DNA from 2 places in the Moryella indoligenes genome. Region 2 is predicted to be linked to the other one. Evidence: predicted binding sites of a transcription regulator. Region 2 holds the regulator's gene; the other holds the start of a gene.
What was found. The regulator HrcA, encoded in region 2, represses chaperone genes, less so after heat shock. The targets are predictions, from matches to a motif close to TGTTAGCACTCNNNNNNNNNGAGTGCTAACA.
Positions count from the first base shown of each region.

Region 1 (8,217 bases), on a different contig from region 2:
AATACGGGAGGAAGCATGAGCGAAGAGAGCAGAGAGAATATTGTGACAGCCGGGGAAGCTTTAGAGGAGAGAAAGGAAAGCAATTTCATAGAGCAGGAGATAGATAAGGATCTCGCAGAGGGGGTGTACAGTCATGTACAGACCCGTTTTCCGCCGGAACCGAACGGCTATCTGCACATAGGCCATGCGAAGTCCATACTTCTAAATTATGGACTCGCGGAGAAATATGGCGGGAAGTTTAATCTTCGCTATGATGACACAAATCCCACCAAGGAGAAGTGGGAGTTTGTCGAGTCCATCCGCGCGGATGTGGAGTGGCTCGGCGCAAAGTTTGAGGACAGAGTGTTCTTTGCCTCCAACTATTTTGACGAGATGTATGAGTGTGCGCTGAAGCTGATCCGGAAGGGCAAGGCCTTTGTCTGCGATCTCAGCGCAGAGGAGATCCGTGCGTACCGCGGGGACTTCAACACGCCCGGCCGGGAGAGCCCGTACAGAAACCGCTCTGTGGAGGAGAATCTGAAGCTCTTTACGGAAATGAAGGAGGGAAAGTACGAGGATGGCGCGCGCGTGCTTCGCGCAAAGATCGACATGGCGTCTCCGAACATCAATATGCGTGATCCGGTTATCTACCGCATCGCCCATATGTCCCATCAGAATACGGGAGATAAGTGGTGCATCTATCCGATGTACGATTTTGCACATCCGATTGAGGACGCGATCGAGCACATCACCCATTCGATCTGTACCCTTGAGTTTGAGGATCACAGACCGCTCTATGACTGGGTCGTGCAGGAGTGCGAGTTTGAGGAGCCGCCGCGTCAGATCGAGTTCGCGAAGCTCTATCTCACGAATGTCGTGACCGGGAAGCGCTACATCAAGAAACTCGTTGAGGACGGAATTGTGGATGGCTGGGACGATCCGCGTCTCGTCTCCATTGCGGCGCTGAGGCGGCGCGGCTATACGCCGGAGTCCATACGCCGGTTTGTGGAGCTCTGTGGTGTGTCCAAGGCCAATTCCTCTGTGGATTACGCGATGCTGGAGTACTGCATCCGCGAGGATCTGAAGCTGAAGCGCTCCCGCATGATGGCGGTGCTGCATCCGTTGAAGCTGATCATTGACAACTATCCGGAGGGACAGACTGAGCTTCTGCCCATGCCGAACAACCTTGAAAATCCGGAGCTCGGAGAGCGCATGCTGCCCTTTGGGCGTGAACTCTGGATAGAGGAAGAGGACTTCATGGAGATCCCGCCGCGGAAGTATTTCCGCCTCTTCCCGGGCAATGAGGTGCGTCTCATGGGTGCTTACTTTGTGACCTGCGTCGGCGTGGACAAGGATGAGGACGGCAAGATCACGGCGATACACTGTACCTATGATCCGGAGACAAAGAGCGGAAGCGGCTTTAACGGGCGAAAGGTGAAGGGAACCATACATTGGGTCTATGCGCCGACTGCGGTGCAGGCAGAGTGCCGCCTGTATGAGAATATTGTGGATGAGGAGAAGGGAAAGCTCGACGCCGAGGGCAATCTGAATCTGAATCCGAACTCCCTGACGATATTGAAGGACTGCAAGCTAGAGCCGAATTTTGAGAGGGCAAAGGCCTACGACAGCTATCAGTTTGTGCGAAACGGCTTCTTCTGCGTTGATGCAAAGGATTCCACAGCGGAAAAGCTGGTGTTCAACCGCATCGTATCTTTGAAGAGCTCTTTTAAGCTCCCGAAGGCGTGAGATGGTTTCAGATATGAAAAAATGTACGCTCTGTCCGCGCCGCTGTGCTGCGGACAGGACGAAGGGGCCGGGCGCCTGCGGAAGCGGAGCCCGGCTTCGCATTGCAAGAGCGGCGCTTCATTATGGCGAGGAACCCTGCATCAGCGGCAGTGAGGGATCCGGCACGGTGTTCTTCTCCGGCTGCAGCCTGCGCTGTGTGTTCTGCCAGAACCGCGCACTGAGTCAGGAACAGTTCGGAGAGGAGATCAGCGTGCGACGGCTCGCGGAGATATTCCGTGAGCTGGAGGAGCAGGGAGCGAACAATATCAATCTTGTGACCCCGACACACTACGCAGCGCAGATCGCAGAGGCGCTTTACATATACCGGCCGGGGATACCTGTGCTCTATAACTGCGGAGGTTATGAGAGCGTGGAGACCCTGCGCGCGCTGGAAGGGCTGGTCGATGTCTGGCTCCCCGATATCAAATATGCAGATCCGGAGCTCGCCCGCCGCTTTTCCGGTGCGGAAGATTACCCGGAACGCGCGTTTCAGGCGGTGGAGGAGATGCTGCGTCAGTGCGGAATACCGAAGCTGAATGGGCGCGGCATGATGGAACGCGGGGTGATGATACGGCACCTCGTGCTGCCTTTGCATCTGAAAAATACCTTTGCTGTGCTGGATGGAATCGCAGAGCGCTTCGGCACGGAAAGCTGGATCAGTCTGATGTTTCAGTACACACCGCTCTGGAAGCTGCCGGAGTATCCCGAGCTGAATCGGGGACTCACGCGGCGGGAGCGGGAGAGAGCGGAGGCATATCTTGAGCAGCGGGGATTTCGAAATGGCTATGTTCAGGAGCCTGACAGCAGGGGGACAGCCTTCATCCCGGATTTCGATCTGAGCGGCGTGCGCCAGGCGGCGCGGAAACATTAATCTGCGACTCAGAAACAAAGTGTGCAGGACAGAACTCTCCTGTTTGAGTGACAGGACAAAAAAGAGACCGACATATCAGAGCCTTTGCTCCGAATGCCGGTCTCCTGATTCATACCGCTATCAGCCGCCGGCGTCTGTGTCGAGGCGGCGCAACTTTTTATTCCTCTTCGATAATGCTGGTTGTGCTTTTTCTGATCTCCTCAGCAGCCTGCGCTGCTTTCTCCTGCACCTCTTCGGTCTTTTCAGAGACAGTCTCAGCGAGATCCTCTGCATTCTCCCTCACTGAATCAGCAGCAACCTCCGTGTCCTCTGCGAAGGCATGGTCAGCGGCAGAGCTGAGATGGTCTGCAAAATCCTCTTCATTTTCAGCCCGTTCACTGGAAACCGCGCTCTTCAGCTTATCCGCAGCATCCTTCACCTTTTCTGCGGTCTGCTTTGCGGTATCGCTCGCGACAAAGCCGCTGTCGCGCATATTGTCAGCGATAATATGTCCCACGTCCTTCAGCATCTCCTTTGCGGAGCTCGCCATTCCTTTCGCTGCCTCAAAGGTGTCCTTTGCAGCCACGGTGAATTCATCCTTATTGGCGTTCAGTGAGACATAGTTGCGATTTGCAGCTGCAGTGGATTCGGAAAAATTCTCCTCCCCCTCATCCTCAAAATCGTGGAATTCCTCGTCGAGATCCTTGTGAAATTCGTGATACTGGCGGTAATAGGAGACAGCGGCAGCTGCGACTCCTGAGATGATTGCGAGACTGAAGAGCTTACCTAATTTTTTACCCATGGCAGAAACTCCTTTCTATATCAACGATTGCTACTATTCTAATACGCACTTGGCAAAAAATAAAGAGTGAAAGGACAGCGCACCCCGAAAAGTCTGTAAAAATAGATTCAGAGAGGCGCGGATTGCATCAATGATCTCTCAGAACTCAAAATGCATGTAGTCGGCCTGCCGGAAGCCTGCGCCCCAGCCCCACCCGCGTGCGCCGAAGGCGTGGCACACATCGCCGTCCGGGCGTATGGAGTAGGGGTTAATGCCGGGCTCCCATCTGTTTCCGACAAGCGCCCTGGAGCCGTCCTCCGCCATCTGCGGGTTTTCATTCGGGTTGATATCAATGGCGCAGCCGCTGCTGTGCAGGCTGTTAAGGTCATTTCCGCGCCACTGATAGCCGCTGACACTGTTGATCGGGAACTTCTCCGGACCGTTGTATATCTCGGTGAAGATGGCCTGAACATCCTCTGAAAGGGAGGAAAGAATCTCAATGCGTGCGGTGGAGGAAACCTTTTCGCCGTTTGAGAGCTTCCAGACGGGAACCTCCACGACAAGCATTTCTGCTTTGGCTGTCTCGGGGACGGGATTCGAAGAAATGCGGTCATACTGCGCCCGTATCTGGTTTAAAAAGTCCTCAGTGAAATCCCGTCCCTGATACTGGTGCTCATAGTAATAGTAGGCCGCAAGGTCGTTTTCGCTGAGCCCGCTGCCGACATTTTCCGCTTTATAGCTCTCATAGCTCTTCTGGGTGCAGTGGCCTGCTGCGAGTGCGCTGAGTGTCAGAGCCGTACTGAGACAGAGGGCCAGCGCCGCTGTGTATAAGTGTTTTTTCATGTTGTCTCCCGTGGATGTATGCGTGGGTTCATCCGGTTATTATTACAGAATTGTAAAATTATAATAACATATTTTTATGCGTTTGTGGGTGTAGATTTGCAGGTCCAGTCGGGAGAGTGCGATATGAAAGACAATAACGCCTTCCAGAGCTATGCACTCTGGAAAGCGTTGGTTAATGAATGTATACCGGGAGCAATTTCCGTGAGTTCAAGGCCCTGGCTGGTCAGTCGGAATACCGCACGCTCGGTAATATAATAGACTTTCTGGCCGTTTTTCAGAGCTGTTTTCGCGGAGAAGGTTATTTGATCGACCTGGGAAACAAATTTCTCCCATCTTCCTTCTTCTATGATTTCCAGTTTTCCATCATGGATCTTTACGTTCGCTTTCTGTGCCATAAAGCTTCCAATGGACCTTGTGATTGGTTCATGTGAGAGTTTTTTTATGGAGAGCAGAAGAGCAGAGTTTCTTCGGGGAATTAAAATTATAGGTGAATTAGCACTCAGCACTTGACACTGCTAATAAACCATGTTATAACTGCATTTGTTGAAAGAAAAAGACAACCGGAGCGAGAGGGTCAGGAAGAAAAACGGCCCGGGCCGGTCGAAAAACTGCATAAGGAGGCTATAAAATATGAAGCTTGTACCTTTATTTGATCGCGTTGTTCTGAAAAAGATGGTGGAAGAAGAGACCACTGCTTCCGGAATCGTGCTTCCGGGTCAGGGTGATAAGGAGAAGCCGGGTCAGGGCGAGATCGTCGCTGTGGGACCGGGCGGTGTTGTGGATGGCAAGGAAGTCAAGATGCAGGTGAAGGAAGGCGACAAGGTTCTGTATTCCAAGTATGCCGGTTCCGATGTGGAGCTGGACGGCGAGAAGTACATCGTAATTAAGCAGAGCGATATACTCGCGATTATGCAGTAAACAGAACAGACAAAAACAACGCTGTGTGCCGGCATCAGCCGCGTTAAAAAAATCGGCGGGAGGCTGCCGGTAGCCGCAGTCAGAATATCTGAATAAAAGGAGAATACCATGGCTAAGGAAATTAAGTACGGCGTAGAGGCAAGAGAGGCGCTGGTAAAGGGTGTAAATGAGCTGGCAGATACTGTCAGAGTGACAATCGGACCGAAGGGCAGAAATGTTGTCCTGGATAAGGCTTATGGTTCTCCGCTCATCACGAACGACGGCGTGACCATCGCAAAGGAGATTGAGCTGGAGGATGCTTTTGCAAACATGGGTGCGCAGCTCGTGAAGGAGGTCGCAACCAAGACCAACGATGTAGCGGGTGATGGAACCACCACTGCGACTGTGCTTGCACAGGCGATGATCAATGAGGGCGTGAAGAATATCGCTGCCGGCTCCAACCCGATCATTCTGAGAAAGGGTATGAAGAAGGCCTGCGACAAGGCGGTAGAGACCATCAAGGCGATGTCTCAGCCGATTGAGGGCAAGAAGCAGATCGCAAGAGTCGCCGCAATTTCAGCCTCCAGTGACGAGGTTGGAGAGATGGTTGCAGACGCGATGGAGAAGGTCACAAACAACGGCGTGATCACCATTGAGGAGTCCAAGACCATGAAGACCGAGCTGGATCTCGTTGAGGGTATGCAGTTCGACAGAGGCTATATTTCCGCTTACATGGCGACCGATATGGAGAAGATGGAGGCGACACTTGACGATCCCTACATTCTCATCACGGACAAGAAGATCGGCAATATTCAGGAGGTGCTCCCGCTGCTTGAGGAGGTCGTGAAGAGCGGTGCAAAGCTCCTCATCATCGCGGAGGACGTCGAGGGTGAGGCTCTCACCACACTGATTGTGAACAAGCTGCGCGGAACCTTCAATGTTGTCGCAGTCAAGGCTCCGGGTTACGGAGACAGAAGAAAGGAAATGCTTCAGGATATCGCAATTCTGACCGGCGGTACCGTGATCAGCGAGCAGCTGGGCCTTGAGCTGAAGGATGCCAGAATGGCTCAGCTCGGTCGTGCGAAGTCTGTGAAGGTCACGAAGGAAAATACCGTGATCGTGGACGGCATGGGCCAGAAGGCAGATATTGATGCGCGCACTGCACAGATCAAGGCGCAGCTCGCGGAGACCACCTCTGATTTTGACAAGGAGAAGCTGCAGGAGCGTCTTGCGAAGCTCTCCGGCGGTGTCGCAGTGATTCGTGTCGGCGCGGCTACCGAGACAGAGATGAAGGAAGCAAAGCTCAGAATGGAGGACGCGCTGAACGCAACCAGAGCGGCAGTTGAGGAAGGCATCGTCGCAGGCGGCGGTACAGCTTATATCAATGCTGCAAAGGAGATTGAGAAGCTTGTGGAGAGCCTTGAGGGCGATGAGAAGACCGGCGCAAAGATTGTCATGAAGGCGCTGGAGTCCCCGCTCTACTACATCGCGGAAAATGCAGGCCTTGAGGGCGCAGTGATCGTAAATAAGGTCAGAGAGGCAAAGAAGGGCACAGGCTTTGACGCTTATCGCGAGGAGTACGTCGATATGGTGGAAGAGGGCATTCTGGATCCCGCAAAGGTCACCAGAACAGCGCTTGAGAACGCGACCAGCGTCGCAAGCACCCTGCTCACCACAGAAACCGCAGTTGCTACCATCAAGGAGCCCGCACCGGCTATGCCGGCAGGCGCCCCCGGCATGGGAGGAATGATGTAAGCGTTTAGCGAAGACAGTGCATAAACCGGGAGCCGCATGGAGGATTCTGCTTGCAGAAATCCCCATGCGGCTCCCGGTTTATATAGTGCGTGAGCACGGTATGAGCAAGCCGCGAAGCGGCTGCGAATAAGCACTGTCTGAGCGACATGAGTGCGTTTCAGCAAGCCGCGAAGCGGCTGCGAATAAGCACTGTCTGAGCGACATGAGTGCGTTTCAGCAAGCCGCGAAGCGGCTGCGAATAAGCACTGTCTGAGCGTCATGAGTGCGTTTCAGCAAGCCGCGAAGCGGCTGCGAATAAGCACTGTCTGAGCGTCATGAGTGCGTTTCAGCAAGCCGCGAAGCGGCTCAAGCCTTTCCTGTACTTGCAGTGGGTTTTGCCATCATGGACCAGTTTGTGTGGTAGATCACGAAGCCTGGAGGCCCTCCGTTCACCTTCTTTACAAAGCGCCGCTGAATATAATCCACCTCGACCTTTTCTCCGGCGCGCCCCTTGGAGTAGTAGGCGGCGAGTCCCGCAGCCTCCTCAAATGTCCGGTCCGGAAGCTCCTGATTCCCGCACTTCACCACCACATGGGAGCCGGGAATGCCCTTTGCGTGAAACCACCAGTCGCTGCCGGATGCGAGCCGGAAGGTGATCTCCTCATTCTGGTAATTATTTTTTCCGACATAAATATCGAAGCCGTCGCTGGACACAAAGTGCAGCGGACTGGAGATGAGCTTCTCTTTTTTTCGCCCCGCGAGATGCCGCCGCAGGTATTTGTACTCCGTCAGCTCCGCCTTGATCTGATTTAAATCACTCTCCTCAGTGGCGAGATCCAGCGCCGTGAGTATGCTGGAGAGATGCTCTGTCTCCCGGCGGGTCTTCTCGATCTCCTCGCTGACGGCCTCTTCCGTGCGCTTCAGCTTTGCGTAGCGCTCATAGTACTTCTTTGCGTTCTGTGCGGCACTGAGCTGCGCATCCAGCGGGATGCGTATCTCCCGGTTTTCATCATAGTAGTTCTCGCACACAAGCTCCCTCTCTCCCCCCTGCAGCGTATAGCCGTAGGTGTTCAGAAGATCGCCCCAGACCCGGAATTTTTCCTTCTTTTCACTGTCACGGAGCTGCTTCTCCTGAAGAATATATTTCCGCGAGCTGCGTTCCAGATGGTTCTGCACAAGCTTTCGGAGATCTGCACTTTTCTGGCGTATCCGGTTGACGCTGTTCCGGAGTGAGTAGTAATCAAAGAGCAGCTGACTCATGGAGCTGTACTGTTTTTCTGTGTAGCCCTCCGCGTGGAAGGCCGAGAGCGGCAGCGCGGCATATTCCTCCGGCGAGCCATCCCTCAGA
Region 1 is NZ_JAUSTO010000007.1:24,957-33,173, forward strand. It holds gene J2S20_RS06545 (LptM family lipoprotein) at 1-1, shown strand, start outside; gene J2S20_RS06550 (glutamine--tRNA ligase/YqeY domain fusion protein) at 16-1,725, shown strand; gene J2S20_RS06555 (radical SAM protein) at 1,739-2,635, shown strand; gene J2S20_RS06560 (hypothetical protein) at 2,793-3,416, opposite strand; gene J2S20_RS06565 (M15 family metallopeptidase) at 3,555-4,238, opposite strand; gene J2S20_RS06570 (hypothetical protein) at 4,388-4,633, opposite strand; gene J2S20_RS06575 (co-chaperone GroES) at 4,869-5,156, shown strand; gene groL (chaperonin GroEL) at 5,265-6,890, shown strand; gene J2S20_RS06585 (Rqc2 family fibronectin-binding protein) at 7,236-8,217, opposite strand, start outside.
Region 1: the regulator HrcA is predicted to act here: its motif matches at 4,729-4,759, upstream of J2S20_RS06575 (co-chaperone GroES).

Region 2 (8,217 bases):
GATATAAAAATAAAGGCGTGGAGCGGAGGGGAGAAATCCCTTCGCTCCACGCCTTTTGGAAAATATTATCTTCAGAATTCAATTCGAATTGCAGTCGGGAGAGAAAATCTTCGCGCTGCTTTAATACACTGCGTAGACCTCTGCGTACTGCACGCCGAAATCCAGCGCGACAGAATGGCTCTCGTAGAAGATGTCAATATGATTTCCGTTGACACCGCCGCCGATATCCTCTGCGACATAGCGCTCGCCATTGATCATGACGACGGTACCCTCCGGAATGACTGAGGGGTCTGTCGCAATGGTGTGGTGTGGCTGGGCGATCTTTCCCGAGCTCGTCATGCGGCCCCAGCCCTTGGAGCACTGGTAGCAGGGACAGTAGGCGGTGAGCTTGAATCTTCCGAGGCTCACAGTGCCGGGGTTCTCTGCGGAGCCAGAGCTGCTCTCGCTTTCTGAGCTCTCATTTTCAGAAGTCTGAGTCTGCTCATCAGATTCTTCTGCCGCGCTGTTCTCGCTCTGCACGGCCTTCAGCCACTCCTCATCCATCTCCTGGCGCTTTGCGATCAGGGTATTCTGTGCGACGATTCTGGCACTCTCAAGCTCCGGGATATCCAGCTGATCGATCTCCGGTAGCTCTGCCGGGCTCTGGATGGCGCTGCTGCCCAGATGTGTACGCAGCATGGGGCTGTTCTCTCCCGTGTCTGTTTGCACCAGTTCTGTATTATCTGCGGCAGTCTGCGTCTCCGCCTCTGCAGAGGTCGCCTGGATGCCTGACTGGGAACTGTTCGCGGCATAGGTCTTTTTTGAGAGGCCGAGTACAGTCAGCGGGGAGAAGACAAGTGCCATAACCACGAGATATATGGTGGCCTTCTTGATTGGCAACAACATCTTGAACATTTTCGTAAAATCCTCTTAATAATTATGTAATATTTTTACACGCCTATAATAACACGAAAAGTGGGGTTGTCAATAGAAAAGTGGGAGAAAAATGCAAAAAAAAGCATAAAAATGGGGGCGAAATGGTTACTTCGCCCCGGCTTGTTGACATGATATGGATAAACTTAAGATTTGAGATGAAAGTAAAATGTTAAGCTTTACCGGATCAAAAACACTTCCAGATACTGAAGCCCATGTGTCTCCGCCTCGGCCTCCGTGCTGTAATAGACGTCCACCCAGTTGCCGTGCACGCCCCGGTCCTCGACCGTGTAGATCAGCTCGCTGTTTGCGAGACGTATTTTGCTGCCCGCCGGGATTACAGACCAGTCTGTGGAAACCGTGTGCCCCACCTGAGGAGCGGAGCCGTCCGCACTGCGCTCGCCGTGCGGATTGGAGTAGCCGCTGGTGCAGAAGATTCCGAGTGACACTTCCGTCTTGCTGTCAGCTGCGGCAGTCTCTGTAGAGACTGTGTCCGTGGCGGCTGCATTTGCAGCGGCGCCGTCTTTCACAGGCTCCGCGTTTCCTGTCTCTGTACCCTTCTGAAAGGAAGGACCGGTGCTGCTGTCCTGCTCGGCCTGGGCACTCTGCTCAGCGGATATGGCAGGCTGACGATTTTTTCGTATCTTTGCCGCATAGCTCTCAGCCGGCGCTGCGAGCAGGAGAGCTGCAGAGAGCACCAGAGTGGTGGAGAGGCGAAGCATACATATATTTTTCATAGAAAGCTCCTTTGATTTCTCATATGTTACATAATTGTTACGAACACTTTACTATAGCCGGAGAAGGATTGCAAGAGCTATCTGCGGGGGGAATATGCCTGAAATGGTGAAATTTTACGAAAGCAGTTGACAAAGCTGGTCGGCTGGAATATATTAGGCAATGTAGATGTTAGCACTCCTGATAATTGAGTGCTAATAACGGAAGGGAGCGGTACATGGAACTGGACAATCGCAAGATTATGATTCTGAAGGCGGTGATCAGGAATTACATGGAGACCGGAGAGCCGGTCGGCTCCAGAACCATTTCGAAGCTCCCGGACTGTAAGCTCAGCAGCGCCACGATCCGAAATGAGATGTGTGATCTGGAGGACATGGGATATCTGATTCAGCCTCATACCTCTGCGGGGCGCATTCCCTCCGATCAGGGCTATCGCTTCTATGTAGATGAGATCCTGAAGGAGAAACAGGCCGAGGTACAGGAGCTGAAGGATCAGATGTTTCAGCGGGTGGACCGCCTGGAGCTGGTGCTGAAGCGGATGGCGCGACTCATTGCGGCGAAGACGAACTACGCGGCGATGATCAGCAGTCCCAGCGCGCACAAGGCGAGGATCAAGCTGCTGCAGCTCTCACGCATGGATGCTCACAGGCTGCTCGCGGTGATTGTTGTGGAGGGGAATATCATTAGCAACCGTATCATTCCTGCGGAGACGGAGATCAGCGATCAGGAGCTCCTGAATCTGAACATACTCCTCAACACGACACTGAACGGCCTCACGATCAATGAGATCAATCTGGATATTATGCGTCAGCTGAAGCAGGATGCAGGGGCTCAGAAGGAGCTGGTCGAGCACATCTTAAACGAGCTCTCGGAGTCCTTCTCGAATGACGAGGATCTTCAGATTTACACCAGCGGAGCCACGAATGTGTTTAAGTATCCTGAACTTACAGATGGCAACAGCGCGAGCCGGATCATAGATACCTTTGAGGAGAAGGACAGGCTGCGCAGGCTCCTGAAGGAGGTCAATACCGGCGAAGACGAGGAGCACCACGGGATACAGGTGTTCATCGGCGATGAGTCTCCGGTACCGGAGATGAATGACTGCAGCATGGTCACTGCGAATTATGATCTTGGCGGCGGACTTCGGGGCACGATCGGCATTGTCGGGCCGAAGCGCATGGATTATGAGAAGGTGCTCACCACGCTGCGGAGTCTTATGAGTCAGCTGGATCAGCATTTTGGAAGGGATGAGACTTAGAATGAACGAGTACAGAAAAGAGGACGGAACGGAGCAGAAGGAGAAGGTCGCAGGGGCAGAGACAGAGGTAAATGCTCCTGTCGGCGGGGAGAGCTCCGGGCAGGCAGAGTGTGAGGCGCAGCGGACTTCTAAGGAGGCGGAGGAAGTCTCTGAAAACCAGCCGGAGGAGCAGAAGAGCTCCGAGGAGCTTGCGGCGGAGGCCGCGGCTATGGCGGCTGTGGCTGAGGAGAGTGATAAGTCTGCGCCGGAGACGGGACGGGCAAAACCGAAGCAGGACGCAAAGGATGAGAAGATTGAGGAGCTCACGGACAGATTGAAGCGAAACCTTGCGGAGTTTGATAATTTCCGGAAGCGCACGGAGAAGGAAAAAATGGCGATGTTTGATCTCGGAGCTAAGAACGTGCTGGAGAAGCTCCTTCCTGTGATCGATAACTTCGAACGGAGTCTCGAGAGCGCACCGGACGCGCCGGAGCTTAAGCCCTATGCGGATGGTATGGAGATGATATACCGTCAGCTCCTTAAGAACCTGGAGGAGGCGGGGGCGAAACCCATGGATGCGAAGGGCAAGCCCTTTGACCCGGCCCTGCACAACGCAGTGATGCACGTAGAGGACGAGAGCCTCGAAGAGAATGTCGTTGTGGAGGAGTTTCAGAAGGGATACTACTACAAGGACGGCGTGCTGCGGCACAGCATGGTGAAGGTCGCAAACTGAGTTCTGAGGGCTTAAGAGCGGCAACAGGATATTACAGACAGGGCTTCGGCGACTGCCGGGGCAGAATCATAACAGAATAAATCAGGATATTATCAGGAGGATAAACTTATGGGCAAGATCATCGGCATTGATTTGGGAACAACCAACAGCTGCGTGGCGGTTATGGAGGGCGGAAAGCCCGTCGTGATCCCGAACAGCGAGGGCTCCAGAACTACCCCGTCCGTTGTTGCATTCACGAAGACCGGCGAGCGTCTGGTTGGTGAGCCGGCAAAGCGTCAGGCAGTTACCAACTCCGAGCGCACCATCTCTTCGATCAAGCGTCACATGGGCTCGGACTACAAGGTCAATATCGACGGCAAGAACTACACTCCGCAGGAGATCTCCGCGATGATACTTCAGAAACTGAAGGCGGATGCAGAGAGCTATCTCGGAGAGAAGGTTACGGAGGCGGTCATCACGGTTCCGGCGTACTTCAACGACGCACAGCGTCAGGCGACGAAGGACGCAGGCAAGATCGCAGGTCTCGATGTCAAGCGTATCATCAACGAGCCGACCGCGGCCGCGCTGGCTTACGGCCTTGACAACGAGAAGGAGCAGAAGATCATGGTCTACGATCTCGGCGGCGGCACCTTTGATGTCTCCATCATTGAGATCGGAGACGGCGTGATCGAGGTACTTGCGACAAACGGCGATACGCGCCTCGGCGGTGACGACTTTGACAACAAGATCACCCAGTGGATGATCGATGAGTTCAAAAAGCAGGTCGGCGTGGATCTCGGACAGGATAAGATGGCGCTGCAGAGACTCAAGGAGGCGGCGGAGAAGGCGAAGAAGGAGCTCTCCGTAGCTACCACAACCAACATCAACCTCCCCTTCATCACGGCGACCTCGGCGGGGCCGCAGCATCTTGACATGACTCTGACCCGCGCGAAGTTTGATGAGCTGAGCGCAGATCTCATTGAGCGCACCGGAGTTCCGGTACAGAACGCAATGCGGGATGCGGGCATTACAAATACCGAGCTCGGCAAGGTGCTGCTGGTCGGCGGTTCTACCCGTATGCTGAATGCACAGGAGAAGGTGAAGCTGCTCACCGGACATGAGCCCTCCAAGACTCTGAATCCGGATGAGTGTGTTGCGATCGGTGCAAGCATTCAGGGCGGAAAGCTCGGCGGCGAGGCGGGCTCCGGCGACATCCTGCTCCTCGATGTCACTCCGCTCTCTCTTTCCATTGAGACCATGGGCGGCGTCGCGACGAAGCTCATTGAGCGCAACACGACCATTCCGACCAGAAAGAGTCAGGTCTTCTCCACTGCGGAGGACAATCAGTCTGCGGTTGATATTCATGTCGTGCAGGGCGAGCGTCAGTTCGCAAGAGACAATAAGACGCTGGGTCAGTTCCGTCTGGACGGCATTCTTCCGGCGAGAAGGGGCGTTCCGCAGATCGAGGTCACCTTTGATATTGACGCAAACGGCATCGTAAACGTCTCTGCAAAGGATCTCGGCACGGGCAAGGAGCAGCACATTACCATCACCTCCGGTTCCAGCATGTCGAAGGACGACATCGACAAGGCAGTGAAGGAAGCTGCGGAGTACGAGGCGCAGGACAAGAAGAGAAAAGAGAGCATTGACGCGAGAAATGAGGCCGATTCGCTGGTGTTCCAGACCGAGAAGGCAATCCAGGAAGTCGGCGATAAGCTGGATCCGACAGACAAGGCGACTGTGGAGGCAGATCTCTCCGCACTGAAGGAGGCGATCAACCGCGCTCCGGCGGAGTCCATGACAGACGATCAGGTAAACGATATCAAGAGCGGCAAGGAGAAGCTCATGGCGTCTGCGCAGCAGCTCTTCTCCAAGGTCTATGAGAGCGCACAGGCACAGCAGGGCGCGGCAAATGCAAGTGATGCACAGCAGAGCGGTCCGGCAGCGGATGATGGCGTTGTGGACGGAGACTTCAAGGAGGTCTGAGCTGCTCCTGCTGAATCAGATTCAGGCTTATTCTGAAGAACAGAGTCTTTCGGCGCGGCCACAGGCCGCGCCATTAAAAGCGCAAAGATGCAGCGCGCTCTTTGCGCGCCGGTGCGGCAGGCTTTTGCCTGCATTTTCAGCTTTTCGGCTGCGCACCGGCTGCATTTCCCGGAGCAGGTCTGCTTTATGGGAAATGGGATTTTCGATAAAGCGAAGAAAGGATCACGATGGCAGAACAGAAACGCGATTATTATGAGGTGCTCGGCGTTCCAAAAAATGCGGACGATGCGGCATTGAAGAAGGCCTACCGCGCGCTTGCAAAGAAGTACCATCCGGACGCGAACCCCGGCGATAAGGCGGCAGAGGCCGCCTTCAAGGAAGCCAGCGAGGCGTATTCCGTCTTGAGCGATCCGGATAAGCGAAGAAAGTACGATCAGTTTGGTCACGCGGCCTTTGACGGCGCCGCGGGCGGCGGTGGCTATTACGAGGGGAATGCTGCCGATTTCGGCGATATTTTCGGCGATCTCTTCGGAGACGGCGGCGGAATATTCGGTGATTTCTTTGGCGGCGGCAGGCGCTCAGCGCGGGCGGCGAATGAGCCTATGCGCGGTGCAAATGTGCGCAGCTCCGTGCGCCTGACCTTTGAGGAGGCGGTCTTTGGCTGTGAGAAGGAGATCACAGTCAATTTCAAGGAGACCTGCAGCTCCTGCGGCGGCAGCGGTGCGAAGGCGGGAACCAGTCCGGAGACCTGTCCCACCTGTAACGGGAAGGGAAAGATTGTACAGATGAGCCGCACGATGTTTGGAACCATGCAGAACGTGCAGACCTGTCCGAACTGCCATGGAGCGGGAAAGGTTGTGAAGGAGAAGTGCCCGGGCTGCAATGGAACCGGCTATAACCAGAAGCGTAAGACCTTCCGCGTGACCATTCCGGCCGGCATTGACAACGGCCTGTCCGTCCGTATGGCGGGCGGCGGTGAGCCGGGTGTGAACGGCGGTGAGCGGGGAGACCTTCTGGTGGAGTGCATTGTGAGTCCGCATCCCATCTTTAAGCGGCAGGAGACCACCATCTTTTCCACAGTGCCGATTTCCTTTGCGACGGCGGCACTCGGCGGTGCGATCCGCATCAGGACCGTGGACGGAGAGGTGGAGTATGAGGTAAAGGCGGGAACCCAGACGGATACGCGCGTGCGTCTGCGCGGCAAGGGCGTCCCCTCTCTCAGAAATAAAAACATCCGGGGCGATCACTATGTGACGCTTGTGGTGGATGTTCCGACCAGGCTCACGGCGGCGCAGAGAGAGGCGCTTCAGGGCTTTGCCGATGCGATGGACGGCAAGGAGAAGAAAAAGGGACTGTTTAAGTAAACTTGCGGCGCATCTCTCCTTCGGAGGTACGTCACATGGAGGCCTGCATTTCCGGAGAGGAGTGCAGGCCCTTTTGCTGCTCATCTGTTGGAGAGCAGTTCTTGCTGTCCGATCACTGTCGCGGTAGATTGATCAGTCCCGGGGAAAGCGCAGGGTTTCGGTGATTCTTGACAGAATACGAAGGGAATAGTATATTACAAGCGAACGATTAGTAAAATTATGAAAGAGTTTAGCTTTGTTTATGAGAGAGAGGAGGGGAGGGTATGACAATTCGGGAGCTGTCGAAGATCACCGGTTTTTCCCCTTCTGCAATCTCCATCGTGCTGAATGGAAAAAAAGGTGTGAGTGACGAGACCAGAGAGAAGATCCGGAAGGCACTGGAGAAATATGATTATCACCCGTCACCGAAGCGGGCGGCTGCGGAGCGGAACGTACTGGTGATGAAATACTATAAGAACGGCTTCTTTGTGGAGGAGAATCAGGGCTTCATTTCCATGATCATTGATGCGATCGAGGGACAGCTGCGCAAGGAAAATATCGGCATGACGCTCACGGTCATGAAGAGCGATCTCGAGCAGGGACTCAAAAACCTTGATTATGAGAAATATGCCGGTATGATCATGATCGGGACAGAGCTTCGCCGGGAGGAGTATCAGCTCATGGGGGATATCCGCATTCCTTTTGTGGTTGTGGATAACAATATTCCGAGTCACAGCTACAGCAGCGTGTGCATGAACAATTATGAAAATGTCCGCCTTGCGCTGCTTTATCTGAGGAAGTGCGGACACAGACAGATCGGTTTTCTCGGGAGCTCTATGGACACGGAAAATTTCCGGGAGCGCGAGGAGGCATTCCGGAAGCTGGTTCACGAGCTGGAATTAAGCTTTGACGAGCAGCACGACTATAAGCTGAATCCCACCATGATCGGCACGCACGACGATTTTCTGGCTCATCTTGAGGGTGATGTCACACTTCCCTCCGCCTTCTTTGCGGAAAATGATACCATTGCGCTGGGGGCCATGAAGGCGCTGAAGGAGAAGGGCTACAAGATTCCGCGCGATGTCTCGATCATCGGGTTTGATGATATTCCCTATGCCTCAATCAGCTCGCCGGCATTGACTACGGTTCATGTGCAGCGGAAGCTGATCGGCAGGCAGGCGGTGCTGCAGCTGCTGCAGCTCATCAGTGATCCGGGATTTTCTACTATGAAGACGGAGCTCACAGGGAGGCTGGTTGTGAGAGACAGTGTCAGGGTGCTGCCGCAGCCGTAG
Region 2 is NZ_JAUSTO010000001.1:181,652-189,868, reverse strand. It holds gene J2S20_RS00885 (3D domain-containing protein) at 121-894, opposite strand; gene J2S20_RS00880 (RlpA-like double-psi beta-barrel domain-containing protein) at 1,092-1,649, opposite strand; gene hrcA (heat-inducible transcriptional repressor HrcA) at 1,865-2,905, shown strand; gene grpE (nucleotide exchange factor GrpE) at 2,907-3,617, shown strand; gene dnaK (molecular chaperone DnaK) at 3,726-5,582, shown strand; gene dnaJ (molecular chaperone DnaJ) at 5,810-6,946, shown strand; gene J2S20_RS00855 (LacI family DNA-binding transcriptional regulator) at 7,210-8,217, shown strand.